2 regions of the Corynebacterium aquatimens genome follow, and region 2 is predicted to be linked to the other one. Evidence: riboswitches for the same ligand, from Rfam matches in the RefSeq annotation. Region 2 holds a riboswitch; the other holds the start of a gene.

Region 1 (7,835 bases), 440 kb from region 2:
GTGGGAAGGTGGTGTAGCTCTTCGGGACGAGGACGGTGAGGTACTCGGAGGCGCCGACGTTTTTGGTCACGGAGTCGAAGTTGCGGTTCTTCACAAGCTGGTGGTTGATCGCGTAGCGGTCGCGGTCCGCCCTGGTTAGAGATTCCTTTCTGAAGATGTCGAAGCCGGTCCAGGCGCGGAACTCTTCGTAGGTGGGCTTGTCGCGGAAGGACTGCCAGCCGGGCTTGCCGTTGTGCTGGATCTCGTAGCGAAGGTTGTTGAGGTGTCCGCCCTCGTTGCCCAACAGGGCTTGGAGGGTTGCAGTCTTCTTCTTCACGCCGTCTAGGTCGCGGTTGTTGTAGTCGACCTGGAGGAGTTTCATCACAGCGATGGCGGACTTGAGAAGGTCCGGCTCGATCCTGGTGGTGCCAGGGGTGTACCAGCGGCCGGAGGCGCCGGTGAGCTTCGCGGGAACGTACTCATTGGTGCCCGGAGTGGGAACGCCGGCATCGATACACCAGCCATTGCCCAGGCCGGGGACTTCAAGAAGGTTCGAGTCGTTGACCTTGGGGGTCTGCATCAGCAGGGAGGTGTCGACGGAAGAAGGCAGGGGCTCGTAGCTGCTCAGGTCCGCGTTAGCCACGGCACTCCGCGCCGCAGCGACAGGCGTTGTGGGCCCGACGGCGACAGTGCCACTGACGGTGAGGCAGCCAGCCAGTACGGCCGCAACCAGCTTGCGCGATAGGCGCGGCGCCAGCGGCGAGGTCGATTTGCGGTTCATTTTCGGTATTCCCTTTCACTCACGTGAGCATCCCCTAGCGCATTTTATGCAGCTGTGAGGATTTTCTTACTAAACCCACATTAGGACTTAATGTTTTCTAAGTTCTGGTTAAGAATGTAGAGAATCGTCAGGGAATTTCAAAGGTCTAGGACACTCAGGGCCCGCCCGTACCGCCGGGGGCAGGCAGGGCGTCGGTCAGAGCAGAGCGAAAATGCAGGGCAGGTTGCGTAGTCGCAGGCACAAGTAATCACCAACATCTAATATGTGATTTGCCTCACATGCTGAGGTACACGGGACTTACTCAGCCAGAAGTGTGTCAAAGATCTGCTTTTCGACCGATGCAAATTCCCGGCTCGCCGTGTCTTCAATCGACCGCGGTCGCGGCAAATCCACGTCAATAATCCCGCGGATACGCGCCGGGCGCGGGCTTAACACAATCACGCGATCGGACAGCGCGACAGCCTCCCGCACATCATGCGTAATCAAGATCGCCGTCCAATCATTTTCAGCCCACACGCCCTGCAACCACGCGTGAAGCTGTTGGCGGGTCAGGGAATCCAAGGCGCCAAACGGTTCGTCGAGAAGCAAGATGCGACGATCTTGAACCACTGTGCGTAGCAGAGCCGCGCGCTGACGCATACCGCCGGAGAGCTCAAACGGATGAGCGTCCTCATAACCCTCAAGGCCGAAGCGCGGGAACCACTCGCGCACCCTCGCGCGTGCCTCCTGGCGATTCATCCCCTGCACCTCAAGGCCCAGCGCAGCATTCGCGGCGATGGTGCGCCACGGGAAAAGCAAGTCTTTTTGTGGCATGTACGCAGCGTGTTCGGTGCTGCCTGTCGCCTCCCGGCCGTCGATAAGCACGCGGCCCGACGTGGGCGTATCAAGGCCCGCGATGATGTTGAACAGCGTGGATTTGCCCGCGCCCGAGGGGCCGACGAGGGAAATGAACTCGCCCGGCGCGACATCGAAAGAGATGTCATCTAACACAAGGCGCCGCTCATGCTTATCGACGACAAACTCTCGCGTGATTCCGTCCACCCGCAGACGGGGAGTCGAACCTGTGTCAGACATTGCGCGCCCGCCTCTCTTTGATGTGCCACGGGATTGTGGCGCGTTCCAGCAGGTAAGTAGACATGTACAGCAGGATCGAGATGAACGCAGTGACCGCGACGGCTGCGAGAACAAGGTCCGTGCGGAACGCGTTTTTCTGCACGCTCATGTAGATGCCCAGGCCCCGACGCGCGCCCACATACTCCGCGAAAATCGCGCCGGTCATCGCGTAGGTAATGCCAATGCGTAACGACGTGAAGAATTGCGGCATCGCCGACGGCAAGCGCACATAGAGGAATTCCTTTATCCTTCCCGCGCCCATGGAACGCAGAAGATTAGACGATTCCGCGTCCGCGCGGCTGAAACCTTCCACCAACCCGACGGTCATGGGGAAGAACGTCACAAGCGCAACGACCAGCATCTTTGGCACGAGGCCGAAGCCGAACCAAATAATCATGAGCGGTGCGATGGCGACGACGGGAATGGTCTGCGACGCCACCAGAATCGGAATCAACCCGCGGCGCAAGGCCGGCGAGAAGTCAATGGCGATGGCGATGAGCCACGCCAAGATCAACGACAGCGTGAAACCGGCCAGGGTGACCTGGATTGTGGCGAGTGCGTGTTGGCCGATCACCTCACGCTGCGACCATCCGGCTTCCACCACGCGGCTTGGGGCAGGCATCACCTGCGGGCGCACCCCGCTTGCGCGGACGGCTATCTCCCAAATGACCAGTCCGATGGCGAGGAACACCACCGGCACAATGATGTTCGATGCCGTGTCCCCGCGCAGGATCCGGGTGCGGCTGGGCCTGGGGGCGGTTTTAGTCGGCGAGGTACTCATTGGTGAAGAAGTTCTTCCACTCCGGCTGGTTGGCCAAGGGCTTACCGTCACGGTCTACCAGCAGATTGTTGTCGTATAAGAAGGCACCCAGGTCTGCCCACTGCTTTTCGGTTTGACGGCCGAACTTGCCGTCGGCGTCTCGCATGAACTCACCGGAAAGCGTCTTTTGACTCTCAATTAATAGGTCCAGGTCTGTGAGCAACTCGGGGTTTTCCTCCTGGAGGATCTTCGCAGCGTCTTCCGGGTTGTCGATGGCGTACTGGTAGCCGCGCTGCACTGCCTGGACGAATTTTGTTGTTTCTTCTGGGTGCTGCGCCATCCAGTCCTGGTTGCCAAAGATGATGATCTGGTAGTTATCCGGGAAACCGAAGTCCGTATAGCGCCAGCCTTTCAGATCGATGCCGCGCTTTTTAGCCTCAATGGACTCCCAGGCCACGTACGGAATGGTGAAATCCACTTCCTTGTTGTACAGCGCTTCATAGGCGTTGGTGTTTAGCACCACGGAGTCGAACTCGCCCTTGCCGCCAGCGGCCTGGATGACGCCTTTGAGGATTGCTTCATCCGCGGGTTCACCGAAGCCGCCGAAGGTCTTTCCGTCCAGGTCTTTGGGGCTTTTAATATCAGCCCGGTCTGCCAAGACCGCGATCTCGGTTGCCCAATGCTGCTCAACTGCCATGACCGACTTGATGTCCGCCCCCGCAGATTTGGCAATGGTCAATCGATCCTGGGTTCCCATCCCGAACGTCGCCTGGCCGGAGTCCACCAGAACATCGGTGCCGGCTTCGTTGTACGGCAGGATCTCCACGTCGATCCCGGTGTCTTCGAAGAATCCCTTCGCCTTGGCCACGAATAACCCGGTCTGGTTCGTGTTCGGCGTCCAGTCCGGAGCGAAGAGGATCTTCTCCCCCTCGCCCGCGCCGCCGTCGCTGCACGCCGCGAGTGTTGTCGCGAGCGCCGCGACGGTGAGCAGCGCCATCACCATGGCAAAGAACTGGGATACCCGGGATCTCGTGTGAGTCATGGCTGCATCCTATCGGCCGGGGGTGACACCACCGGACACGTGCCTAAGCACTTATCCACAGGGCAGACATTTGCTCAGCAACACCCCGGGGATCTTCTGCTGCACAGATCGCGGACACCACCGCCACCGCGTGCGCTCCCGCCTGGCGAAGGCCAACGATGTCTCCGGCACCGACACCGCCAATCGCCACCGTCGGCACCGGCGCAATGCGGGTGAGCTCGCCGAATCCCTCGATGCCGAGCGCCGGCGGGTGGTTTTTCTTCGTCGCCGTCGGCCGGATAACACCAACACCGACGTAGTCCACCGTTCCGGCAGGCCAGGTGCTGATCTCAGCGAATTCCTCCCGGTTGCTCGCCGACAGGCCCACGACAGCGTCCGGCCCGAGATGCGCACGCGCCACCGTTGCGTCCTCATCGGATTGGCCTACGTGCACACCGTCGATAGGAATGCCCCGACGACGCGCTTCCACCGCAGCGTCTAAGGCGTCATTGACCACGAGCGTTGCGCGGCCATCAATTACGCCCGCCAGCTCCTCGAGTTGGCGCACAAGATCATCGCGGCCTGCATCTTTATCGCGCAGCTGTACCGTGGTCACCCCACCGTCAACGGCCAGGCGGACCGTCTCCACAACGCCACGCTCACCGCATAAAGCCTTGTCCGTGACCAGGTAAATACCTTCTGGAATATTCATTAGTTCTCACTCGTTGTCGTTGCGCTGATGCTCGTCACCGCGGCGAGGTCATCCGGGGTCACGGACGACAATTCGTCGATAAGCGCGACTGCGAACGTGCCGGGGCCGTGAGCCTTCGCCGCGGCGCGCTCCGCGACGAGCGAGTAGAACGCGTGCGTGGCCGCAACCGCCTCGAGCGCCGAAGCCTCACCGCGGGCCCCCAAAAATGCCGCGATCAGCGCGCCGAGCGCGCACCCGCCGCCCGTGACCTTGGTCAATAACTCACTACCGCCATCTACCCACACCGCGTTCTGACCATCAGTGATGAAGTCTTTCGGTCCGGACACCGCAACGACCGCGCCGGACTGCTGCGCCAAAGCGACGGCGGCCTCCACCGCGGCATCGACCTCATCGGAAGACTCCACGCCGCGGCCGCCCGCGCCCGCACCTGCAAGCGCCATGATCTCGCTGGCGTTGCCACGAATCGCCGTCGGACCAGCCGCGACCAGCTCGCGGGCGAGCTCCGTACGCACCGGCAACGCGCCGACAGCCACCGGGTCCAGCACCCACGGTGTGCCCGCCTCCGCGGCACCCGCCACTGCCTCACGCGACGCCTCCCGCTGCTCCGGCGTCGGCGTACCCAGATTGATCAGCACACCGCTAGCGATACCCGCGAACAGACCCGCCTCCCCCACGATGTCCGTCATCGCCGGCGCCGCACCCGACGCCAACAGCACGTTCGCCGTGAAATTGGTCACCACCGAGTTAGTAATGCACTGCACCAAAGGGGTCTGCTCCCGCACTGCTGCCAAAAGCTGCGCCGCACCCGCATTTGTCACCGTCATTTGCCGCTCCCATTCTTCGTTCGATTTCTTAAACGCCAACGAAGAAACGCGCGGTCAATGCACCCGAACATCCCTTCGCCAGCATTACCTGGATCAGGTTCAACGGGTATTTCTCAGCCGCACGCACAAGACCCGCGGCACCCCGTGTCCTTATAACACAGTAGCGCAGCGGGCCAACAACGAAGCGAATTACGCTCTTCTTACCTGCGGAACGGTACCTGCGCATTCATAAACAACGCACCCACACCCAACACAACCGCCAACGCCGCGACAATCCCCCCAACAATCGATAGCGTGCGCCCCAACTCTGTTGGCGTGCCATCCGCGCTGCTCAGCGCGTTCCCGCCGCCCTGGTTGCCCGTGCCGCCTTGGTTGCCCGTGCCGCCTTGGTTTCCGGTGCCGCCTGTAGGCGTGTCTTCTCGCGGCTTCGACCGATCCACCAACGTATCCATGGGCTCAATGGAGAGGCTGCCAGTTGCCTTCGCTCTGCTGTTATCGGTGTAAACAATTGTGACTTCATAGCTGGCATAGAATTGCGCCGGGTAGATCGCTTCGTTACCGAGGGTTATTTCGCCCCTCGCTTTTCCGGCAGAATATGTTTTCAACGTGAAGATGACGTTTTCTTGACTGCTCCGCTTGTCTGTGACCTCTTCAATTGCCTTGACGGACTTCCCGCCAATGCCGTCATCAACAGTGACTTCAAACGATTGAGTGACCGGTCCGGCCTTTTTGACCGAGCCATACATTGTTACTGGGTAGATCTCCGAGTACTTTTTGCTGGCAGTCGGCGTTTCGGCTGCAGCCACCCCAGGCGTAACCGGGGCAGCGGTGGTGAACGTCAGGGCCGCAGCGAGTGCGGCTGCCATAATCTTCTTCACGGTGATCCTCCACATCGGACGCGCTTCCGGGCATGCACTGCACGGGGTGCGCGCCGCCCGACTTCATACGACCTTCATAAGACATTGACTATTAAGTCGGTTCTGTCTGCTAAGTCTAAACCACCGCGTCAACCGTTACATAGACTTCATTTCGTGGGCTTCATTTGATTGGCAGTGCCAATCACGTATTTTTTTCCCGCGCGACCAGCGTGTTTCCGCGGCAACTACCGCTGATTGGCACTGCCAATCACGCAACCGCGTTGATCCCCGTGGACCGCCCCCCGAAAGTTAGACACTCACCGTGTTTAGCTAGCCAACATGGTGCAGGCCACGAATTCTTCAACTCAGCAGCGCGGCCTGCCTAGTCTCGGAAGATTTCAGCCAGGAATGCCGAGGAATCCGGAAACGCCACGTTAGGTGTCGTGCCGTGGTCAGACAGGTACCACTTCACATCCACGCGCGTGTTGCGCGGCATTCCGAAGAACTGGTTAAACCACATCTCCGTGTTCAGCAGCATCCCGATGGGGCTGGGCACATCCATGTCTTTGAGCCCGTGGCCGACAAACACCGGCTTGTCGTATCCGCTGGTGGGTGTGGCCATGAACTCACGGATGGCTTTATCCAGCCCCGGCACTGAGCGCAGCGGTTTAGTAAACGCGCGGGCCAGGTTCACACCTTGGACCCCGTCGCGGACCTCGTGGAAACAGCTCTTTTTGGCTTCGGCGAGCATGAATCGCCCTTCGTCGCTAAGCGCGGCGTCCATGTCGATCTCTGGGTGGGCTTCCTGCACCGCGGCAAGGATGTAGAGGCCAAACACCGACAAACCGCCTGGTAGAGGCATCGGCGGAAAGGTCGGGCCCGCGGCGATCACGATCTCCTCGATGTACGCGGGCGCGCCAGTAGCCACCGCCCCGCGGTAATCCAGGCCGAGTTTCTCGCTGAGCGGCGTGGCCCGGCGCGCGACGTGCAGCGCCACTCCCCCGCCCTGCGACTGGCCGACCACCGCCCACTTCTTCGACAGTTCACCGCCGAACATCTCATGCGCCGCGGCGACCGAGTCCACAACGTTCGCCGCCGACACCTTGCCGTTGAGGTAGCTGTGCAGCCCCGGCGAATCCAGACCCACGTAGTCCGTGGCCACGATCGCGTAGCCTTCATCCAGCCACTTGTTCAGGTACCGCGCGTCATTTCCCACCTGCGGGTTGATGGACGGCGCGCATTCGTCGCCAAGCCCGACGGTGCCGTGCGCCCACGCGATCACCGGCCACCCACCCGCGGGCTTTTGGCCCTTGGGCATGTACATCGCGCCCGTGCTCACCGCGGGCTGACCGTGCTGATCGACAGTCGTGTATGCGAAACGCACCTGCTCACCCGCGTTATCAAGGCCCGCGCGCGGGTCAAGCGGAACCTTCGCCAGAACTTCGCCCACGCGTGACGACGGCCCAACCTCCGGCAAATCACTCCTATATATAGGCTTGGTCCGCTGCGCGACCGGGCGCATGGACTCGCCCGTCTTCACCGATGACTGGTGTGTGAGATCCGCCGCCGACCCAAACGGCGACGGGCCCGAGCTCTGGGCTGCCGCGACTGGGGCGCCGAACCCGCTGGTCAGCGCGAGTGCGCTTAACACTGCTACTACTTGTCGTTTCCGTTCGAACCACATTGAAACTCCCGCCGATAGTATCTGTTATTTTCCTTACAAAACTAGCGGTTTGGCGGCGTTCTTGGCGTGAAATTCGATGAAAACGGACCAGTGTCGAGCCGTCG
Region 2 (7,835 bases):
TACGGGTGGCTCAACCGCACGAAAACTGATTACAAGGACTAACTTTCTGCGACAATGGGCCAGGTGAATAGCCCCCAAACAATGCTCCCGCCGAGCGACCCATTACATGCGCTGAGGCAGCTGCGCGATGACCTCGCCGCAACCACGTTGCCCGTCGAGGCCGCTGAGCAGGCCCGCGCGGTGGTCAACCAGTTTGATGATTACATCCTGCCCCGCCTGGCCAACCTTGACGCCCCGTTGCTGGCCGTGATCGGGGGGTCGACGGGCTCCGGCAAATCTACGCTGGTCAACGCATTGCTGCGCGAGAAGGTCTCCAATCCCGGCGTGATCCGCCCCACCACGCGCCAGCCGGTACTGGTAGCCAACCCGGGTGACGCTGAGTGGTTCAATTCACCGCACGTCCTTCCCGGCCTCGCCCGCTCCCACGGTGCGGGCGACGAGCAATCAACAACCCTGCGTGTCGTGGAAACGTCCTCTATCCCCGAGGGGCTTTCGCTTCTCGACGCCCCCGATTTCGACTCGATCGACGACCGCAACCGCGCCTTGGCTTCCCAGCTCCTCGCCGCGGCAGACCTGTGGATCTTCGTCACTACCCCGGCGCGCTACGCCGACCAGCTGGTGTGGAACTTCCTCAACGACGCTGCCGGCCGCGGCATTGAAGTCGTGGTGGTACTCAACCGCCTTGATGAAGCGGCGGCCGACACCGTCCCGGCCGATCTGCGCCGCATGATGAATGAGGCCGGCTTAGGACGCGCGACCGTCTTCGAAGTGCCGTACGTAAAGGACTTGCAGTCGGAGTTTCTCCCGGCTGAAATGGTGGCGCCCCTGCGGGACTTTTTAAGATCCTTGGCAGATGATTCAGCCGCGAGACGTGAAGTCGCTGGCAGGACAGTTGCGGGCGCCGCGAACGGTGCTTTGCTGCGTGTGGACGAGCTGGCGAGTATTCGCCAAAGCCGTGAGGATTTTGCCAACCAACTCGACGAGTCGATTTTAGAGCTGTACCGCGCCGCACACCAGCACATCATCGACGCTACTTCTGACGGGAAGATGCTCCGCAGCGAGGTCATGGACCGTTGGCAGGACGTCGTGGGCACTTCGGATGTGTTCCGCGGATTCGAGCGCTGGTTCAGCCAAGCAGTGGATAAGGTAGGAAGCTTCTTTAGCGGTGAGCCGGCTCCCCTGCGCGAGGTGGAAACGGAGTTGGAATCCGGCCTGCACGCCGTCATCGTGGATGCAGCGGACACGGCGGCGTCCCGGGCGTGGTCGCATGTGGGAGCGGTTGCTCCCGATCGTCGACAAGCGGCTGATCCTTCCTTGGCCCGCGCAAGCCATGATCTTGATGACAAGGCCGCGGCACTGATCCGCGAATGGCAGGGCGCGATGATTGCGCGCATCCAGGACACCGCGGGCGAGAAACGCCAACGGGCCCGCGTGATGTCGCTGGGGCTCAACGTGCTCACCGTCGCGCTGATGCTGGTGGTGTTTTCCACCACGGCTGGCTTAACGGGCATGGAAGTTGGCATTGCCGGTGGATCCGCCGTGCTGGGCCAGAAATTGCTGGAGACGGTATTCGGCGAAGAAACAGTGCGCCGCATGGCCGCCGACGCACGCAAGGACCTAGACCAACGACTCAATGATCTGCTGCGTGAGGAACGCGAACGCTACTACGCCATCACCGACCCGCTGCTGGAAGGCACCTCCGCCGAATCGATCCGTACCACCGCCGCGGAAGCGCGAGCCTCACTCAACGAACGCTTCCCCGGCATCCTCACCGCGGCCCCCCAACTGCAGCTTCCTCGCCCGACTGGAGGGGAGAACTAATGGCGCTTTTCAAACGTAAGACTCCCCTCGGCGACCGCCTTGCCGCGTTGGATGAGGCCGCCTCCATCGGCGCGCCCTACTTGCCCGCCAGCGAGGTTGACCGCTTCCGTTCCATCGCCCGCGCGGGCGCGGAACGCCGTGCCCTGTCTGCTGAACACACCGTCGTTGGGTTTTTCGGAGCCACCGGTTCCGGCAAGACCTCCCTGTTCAACGCAGTCGTGGGCGAAGACTTAGGCAAGGCAGCTGCGCGCCGCCCGACCACGTCGTCCCCTCTCGCGGCAATCTGGGGCCCGGAGGGGTCCGAAGCCCTGCTGGACTGGCTAGGGGTGGAGGACCGCCGCACCCGCCCGGGCGAGTTCGCCCCCGGCGCTGGCCCGCTCATCTTGCTCGACCTCCCGGACTTCGACTCGGTGGAGGCGTCCAACCGCGAAATCGCGCAGCGCCTCGCTGGACAAGTCGACGTTCTGGTCTGGGTCACGGACCCCGAAAAATACGCCGACAGCGTCATCCACGACCAGTTCATCCGCCCCCACGCCGGCCACGCCGAAGTCACCCTCGCCGTGCTGAACAAAGCAGATTTGCTGCACGTCGACGACGTGGATACGGTCGCGGGCAATTTTGAGCACTTGCTTATCGACGACGGCCTCACCCGCGTGTCCGTCATCCCTACCTCCACGCGCACTGGGGAGGGCATCGATACGCTGCGCAGCGCGATTGCAAAAGTCGCCCGCGCTCACACCGCCCAGACCGCCCGCATTGAGGCCGATATACGCGCGGTGACGGACGACTATGTACCGACGCGGGCGGCGGGTGGCGTCGATAAGCGAGCGAAGCGTGCCCTCGACGACACTTTGGCGAAAGCCGCCGGGGTCGAACGGATTTCTACGACCACCGCCGCGGCCTACCGCAAACGCCTGCATGAGCGCACCGGGTGGCTGCTGACCAGCTGGATCACGAAGTTCCGGCCCGATCCCCTGCGCCGCTTGGGTCTGCGGGAGGAGCCTGATGACGTGGGCGTGCACCGCACGTCGCTGCCGGAATTGGATGCCGCCGGCAAGGCGGTGGCGAACAAGGGACTGCGCGACTATTCCACGGCTGCCGCAGATGGACTGCCCCATGCGTGGTCCGCGGCGGTGGCAGACCGCACTGAGGAGATCTCCCAAGCACTGCCGGGCGAACTCGACCGTGCCGTCGCCCGCACTCGCCTCCCCGCTGAACCTTCGCGGGGATGGTTCCTTTTGACCGTGATCCAATGGCTCGCGCTGATCGCGGCGCTAGCCGGTGTTGTCTGGTACCTGCTGGTTGCATTCATACCGGGCGTTCTCGTGCCACTGCTTGGCAGCGAGCTCGTGCCCACGGTCGAAGGGTGGCCCATACCAACACTGCTGATCATGGCTGGACTCCTTGCGGGGCTGATCATTGGCCTGATCACCACCGTCTTCGGCGGAGTGATCGGCTCCGGCGTGAAGCGACGCACCCGGCAAGCTATGCGCAAAGAAGTGGCCGCGATTTCTCACGCGGCCGTTGTAGAACCGCTAGAGGGCATCCGCGCGGACTACGACCGTTTCGCCGCGGCCGTTGCCACCGCCGTCGGTTAAGGCGGGCCGTTACAACTCGCGTATGATTGCCCAACAAGACACGGGGTGCCCAGCCCCCTCTCAAAGGCCGGGCTGAGATCACACCCGTTGAACTTGAACGAACTCGAATTCGCGTAAGGATGTCGCTATGACTACTGCTATCCCCCGAGTCCTGTCCATCGCCGGCACTGACCCAACCGGTGGCGCTGGTATCCAGGCCGACCTGAAATCGATCGCCGCTGCTGGCGGATACGGAATGTGCGTGGTCACCTCCCTGGTGGCGCAAAACACCCAGGGGGTGCGCTCCATCCACACTCCACCGCAGGAGTTCCTGAAAGAGCAGCTCGACGCGGTCTTCGACGACGTTGAGGTCGACGCCATCAAGATCGGCATGCTGGGGGATGCCGAAACCACCGCCACTGTCAGTGAGGCCCTGGCCGGACGCGAAGTTCCGGTGGTCGTCGTTGACCCCGTGATGGTGGCCACCTCCGGCGACCGCCTGCTTAGCGAGGATGCCGAGGCTGCGCTGCGCCAATTCGTGCGCGACCACGCCACCGTGGTCACCCCGAACATCCCGGAGCTGGCCGTACTCACGGAGAACGAGCCCGCCGCGGACTTCGACGAAGCGGTAGAACAGGGCAAAGCGTACGCCGCCGCAACCGGGGTTGCTGTGTTGGTCAAGGGCGGCCACCTCAGCGGTGATGCCTCCAACGCGTTGGTCTCCCCCGACGGATCCGTCGAGGTTGCCCGCGTGCCCCGCGTGGACACGAAGAACACCCACGGCACCGGCTGCTCCCTGTCGTCGGCGCTGGCCACTCGCCTGGCGCTCGGCTCTGAGGCTGGGTCCGGGGCTGGTTCGGCCGCGGCGGTTCGCTGGGCTTCGGACTGGCTCTACGAGGCCATCGCTAACGCCGATGCGCTTGGAGTTGGCAAGGGCAACGGCCCCGTCGACCATTCCCACCGCGCGCGACGTCTTGCCGCTGCAGCGTCCACCCAGCCGTGGGACCTGTCCGGTGACCGCCCAGCGGGTGAGACCGGCCAGCTTCTTGCTGCCAAGATCCCGGCCGCCGGCCCCCACACCCAGGCTCTCTGGGACCGCGCTGCTGCCAAGGTCTGGCCCGACACGTTGAACTTGCCGTTCATCACAGCGCTGCGCTCCGGCGACTTGGCTGAAGACGATTTTGAGTTTTACTTGCTGCAGGACGCGCACTACCTGGAAGAGTACGCCCGCGCTTTGGCCCAGGTTGGAATCAAGGCCCACACCCCTGATGACCAGGTCTGGTGGGCTAACTCCTCCGCCGAAGCTATCCACGCCGAGGCTGAGCTGCACCGCACCTGGTTTGCCCAGCACGACCTGGATCACGCGTCGTCCCGGCCCAGCCCGGTTACCAACGCGTACACGGACTTCCTGGTGTCTGAAACCGCCGTGGAAGAATACGCTGTCGGCGCTGCGGCGGTCCTGCCGTGCTTCTGGCTCTACGCTGAGGTGGGCCTCCACCTCGCTGAGAACAACCACGCCGACCACCCGTACAACGCGTGGCTGTCCATGTACGGCGGCGATGACTTCGTCGGCGAGGTCAAGCAGGCACTTGATGCCACCGAACGCGCCCTCGAGGAGGCTTCCCCCGCCGCCCGTAAACGCGCCGCTGAAGCCTTCATGTACGCCTGCTACCACGAGCTGGCGTTCTTCGACCAAGCCTCGCGCCGCGCCTAACTCACCCCGCGCATGATCACTGTTTACGGCGAGGCACTGGTTGACCTGGTGCCCGTCGGCAAGCGGGCGCTCGTGCCACTTGAACCCGCGCTTGGTGGTGGACCCTTCAACGTCGCTCGCGCGTTGGGCCGCATGGGCTCGGATGTCGCGTTTCAATCGCGGTTGTCCAGCGACAACTTCGGCCAGGCCCTTCGCAGCTCGCTTATCGACGCCCACGTGGACCTTTCCCACTGCCCCACCGGCGAGGAACCGACGAGCCTGGCCGTGGCATCGATCGGTGCGGATGGTTCCGCGAGCTACCAGTTTTACGTGGAGGGAACGGCCGACCGGTTCGCGGATCCGGTCGCTGTCGATAAGGGGTTTGCGGTGTTCGGAACACTGTCGCTTGCGCTGCAACCGGCCGCCTCGCGCTACGCTGCGGTCGCCCGCGCATGTGCGGACGCGGGGGTGGTGGTGTGCCTTGACCCTAATATCCGGCCCGCCTTCGCCACGGAGAAGCACCGGACATTCCTGCGCGATTTCCTCGAATCGGTGACGGTTCTGAAGCTATCAGACAGCGAAGTTGAATTCCTTGGCGACACTTCTCATGTGCCCGTGGTGGTGACCACGTCTGCCGCCGGCCTTCACGTTCGCGCGCCGTTCGGCGAGTGCTTTGAACCTTCTGAGCGCATGGAAGGCGACGATATTTCCGACACCATCGGCGCCGGCGACACCGTCATGGCGGCACTTGCGCACCAGTTCGACCGCCTCGGTGGTGTGAACCCAGACTCCGCTGACTCTGCAGACGATTCTGGCTTCGAGGGCCTTAGCCGCGACACACTTCTTGCACTCAGCGAGTCTGACTGGCGAAGCATCCTTCGTTTCGCCGCACGCGCTGCCGCGATCACGATCTCCCGCCCGGGCGCCGACACCCCCTATGCCCGTGAGCTCTACCCAGAAACCGACATCCCCGCCAACGCGCCCGAGCCACCGCCGGATTTCACCTTCAACTTCACCCTCCCGGACTAGCCCGCACTGCCCGCACTGATCCCGGCGGGCGCCTCCACCGACCACTGCGGGCCTTCATTTTTGGTGTTTACGCTGTTAGAATCACTTCCATGACTGCACCTCATGACGACCCCCGCACCGAAGACCACAAAGTCGCGGCCGTCAATGCGTCCATGATCATGGCCGGCCAAACTCTGTCACCTGAGCTTGAAAGCGAAGGACGCAAAATTCTTCGGGGCGAACTCTCTGCTGATGAATCCGTCCTCCGATACTTGGAAGAGAACGGCTTACGCGAAAGCGCGCGTGCTGCCGAGCTACGGCGCCGCACGTCCGGGGCGGCATAGCTGAAGGCGGTTTAGCTGAATGCCCCGCAAACAAGACGCTGCGCCCGAAAACTTTTTTGGCATTGAAGACGCTCGCGATCTGGAGCTAATTGCTGGTGAGCTCTCGGGCCGACGTCTGTTCGAACTCGAATCCGGTCCGCCTCTCCGTGAGTTCACCCGCGAATCTCTGATTGAAGTTCACCGGCATTTGTTGCAAGACGTCTACCCTTGGGCAGGCCAAATCCGTTCCACCGAGGTGGGTGCCATGGGCTTGATGATGTGCCGGGCCGAGTTCGTCGAAGACGAGCTGGGCCGAGTAATGCGACGGATCCAGAAACAACCGCCGTCCACGGCAGATTTGAATATGGCGGACGCCACCATCGCCGATCATTGGTGCGAACTCACAATCGTGCACCCATTCCGCGATGGCAATTCGCGTACTCAACGCTACTTCTTCGACCAGATGTTTCGTGCAGCGGGATGGGTCGTGGACTGGACGCAGGTCAATGCCTCTCACGCACACGCAGCACGTTACGTCGGGGCAGCTACCGCCGATGCGTCGTTCTTAGCACAACTGCTTCTCCCCGCGGTGTATCCCGTCGACGCTCTCCCGCCAACAGGCGAAGGTAGCCTGAGAAAGACCCAGGGCCACCGAGACAGCAACTCCGCCGAAATTTTCCAACACATGATGCAGTTCCGTCGGGACCACCCGGCTGCACCGTGGGAACCGCCAACCAGTACTTAGCTCCCGAGCCAGGACCGCGCCGTCCGGGTCCGCGATCGAGCCGTTTCGCTCCGTGATCGACCCGTTTTAGTTCGTGATCGACCCGTATGAAACATATATACATGCGACCTGGGATTTTATTGGCCAACGGATCGATCAAAACGCAACGGGTCGATGGGGGGTGAAACGGGTCGATGGGGGATAGAACGGCTCGATCGGCGGGTCTAATGAGGAGTCCGGGTGAGTTGGGTTGAGTGAGGCGGCTGGGTGGAGGGGGTTGAGATTTCGGGCAGAGAAAATGCCCCGCACCAGCTGGGGTGCTGGGCGGGGCGGTCAGGGTGGCGGCTGTCCTGAGGGGGCCGCCGGAAGAGCCGGGATCTGCCGAGACTAGCGGGCCTTCTCGATGATCTCGATGAGGCGGAAGTGCTTGTCCTTGGACAGCGGGCGGGTCTCCTCGATGCGGACGAGGTCGCCGATGCCGGCGGTGTTGGTCTCGTCGTGAGCCTTCACGCGCTTGGTGGTACGGACGATCTTGCCGTACAGGCCGTGGGACTTGCGGTCCTCGACCTCGACGACGATGGTCTTGTCCATCTTGTCGGAAATCACGTAGCCGCGGCGACGCTTCTGCAGGCCCTTCTCCTTGGGCTGCTTCGGCGTGTGCTTCGGGCCCTTGGTCTCTTGGGTATCAG

What was found. Region 2 has a riboswitch for thiamine pyrophosphate ahead of CAQUA_RS09735 (bifunctional hydroxymethylpyrimidine kinase/phosphomethylpyrimidine kinase). Riboswitches for the same ligand answer to the same signal wherever they lie in the genome.
Positions count from the first base shown of each region.
Region 1: another riboswitch for thiamine pyrophosphate. It lies ahead of thiM (hydroxyethylthiazole kinase); the one in region 2 lies ahead of CAQUA_RS09735 (bifunctional hydroxymethylpyrimidine kinase/phosphomethylpyrimidine kinase).

Region 1 covers NZ_CP046980.1:62,863-70,697, reverse strand. Annotated here, with positions in the region: gene CAQUA_RS00235 (hypothetical protein) at 1-760, opposite strand, end outside; gene CAQUA_RS00230 (ABC transporter ATP-binding protein) at 1,058-1,834, opposite strand; gene CAQUA_RS00225 (ABC transporter permease) at 1,827-2,654, opposite strand; gene CAQUA_RS00220 (ABC transporter substrate-binding protein) at 2,635-3,675, opposite strand; gene thiE (thiamine phosphate synthase) at 3,719-4,366, opposite strand; gene thiM (hydroxyethylthiazole kinase) at 4,366-5,190, opposite strand; TPP riboswitch at 5,244-5,345, opposite strand; gene CAQUA_RS00205 (hypothetical protein) at 5,391-6,068, opposite strand; gene CAQUA_RS00200 (lipase family protein) at 6,430-7,698, opposite strand.
Region 2 covers NZ_CP046980.1:2,143,058-2,150,892, forward strand. Annotated here, with positions in the region: gene CAQUA_RS09720 (formate/nitrite transporter family protein) at 1-42, shown strand, start outside; gene CAQUA_RS09725 (GTPase family protein) at 82-1,821, shown strand; gene CAQUA_RS09730 (GTPase) at 1,821-3,419, shown strand; TPP riboswitch at 3,451-3,556, shown strand; gene CAQUA_RS09735 (bifunctional hydroxymethylpyrimidine kinase/phosphomethylpyrimidine kinase) at 3,547-5,112, shown strand; gene CAQUA_RS09740 (carbohydrate kinase family protein) at 5,125-6,120, shown strand; gene CAQUA_RS09745 (antitoxin VbhA family protein) at 6,210-6,443, shown strand; gene CAQUA_RS09750 (Fic/DOC family protein) at 6,463-7,167, shown strand; gene rpsQ (30S ribosomal protein S17) at 7,534-7,835, opposite strand, start outside.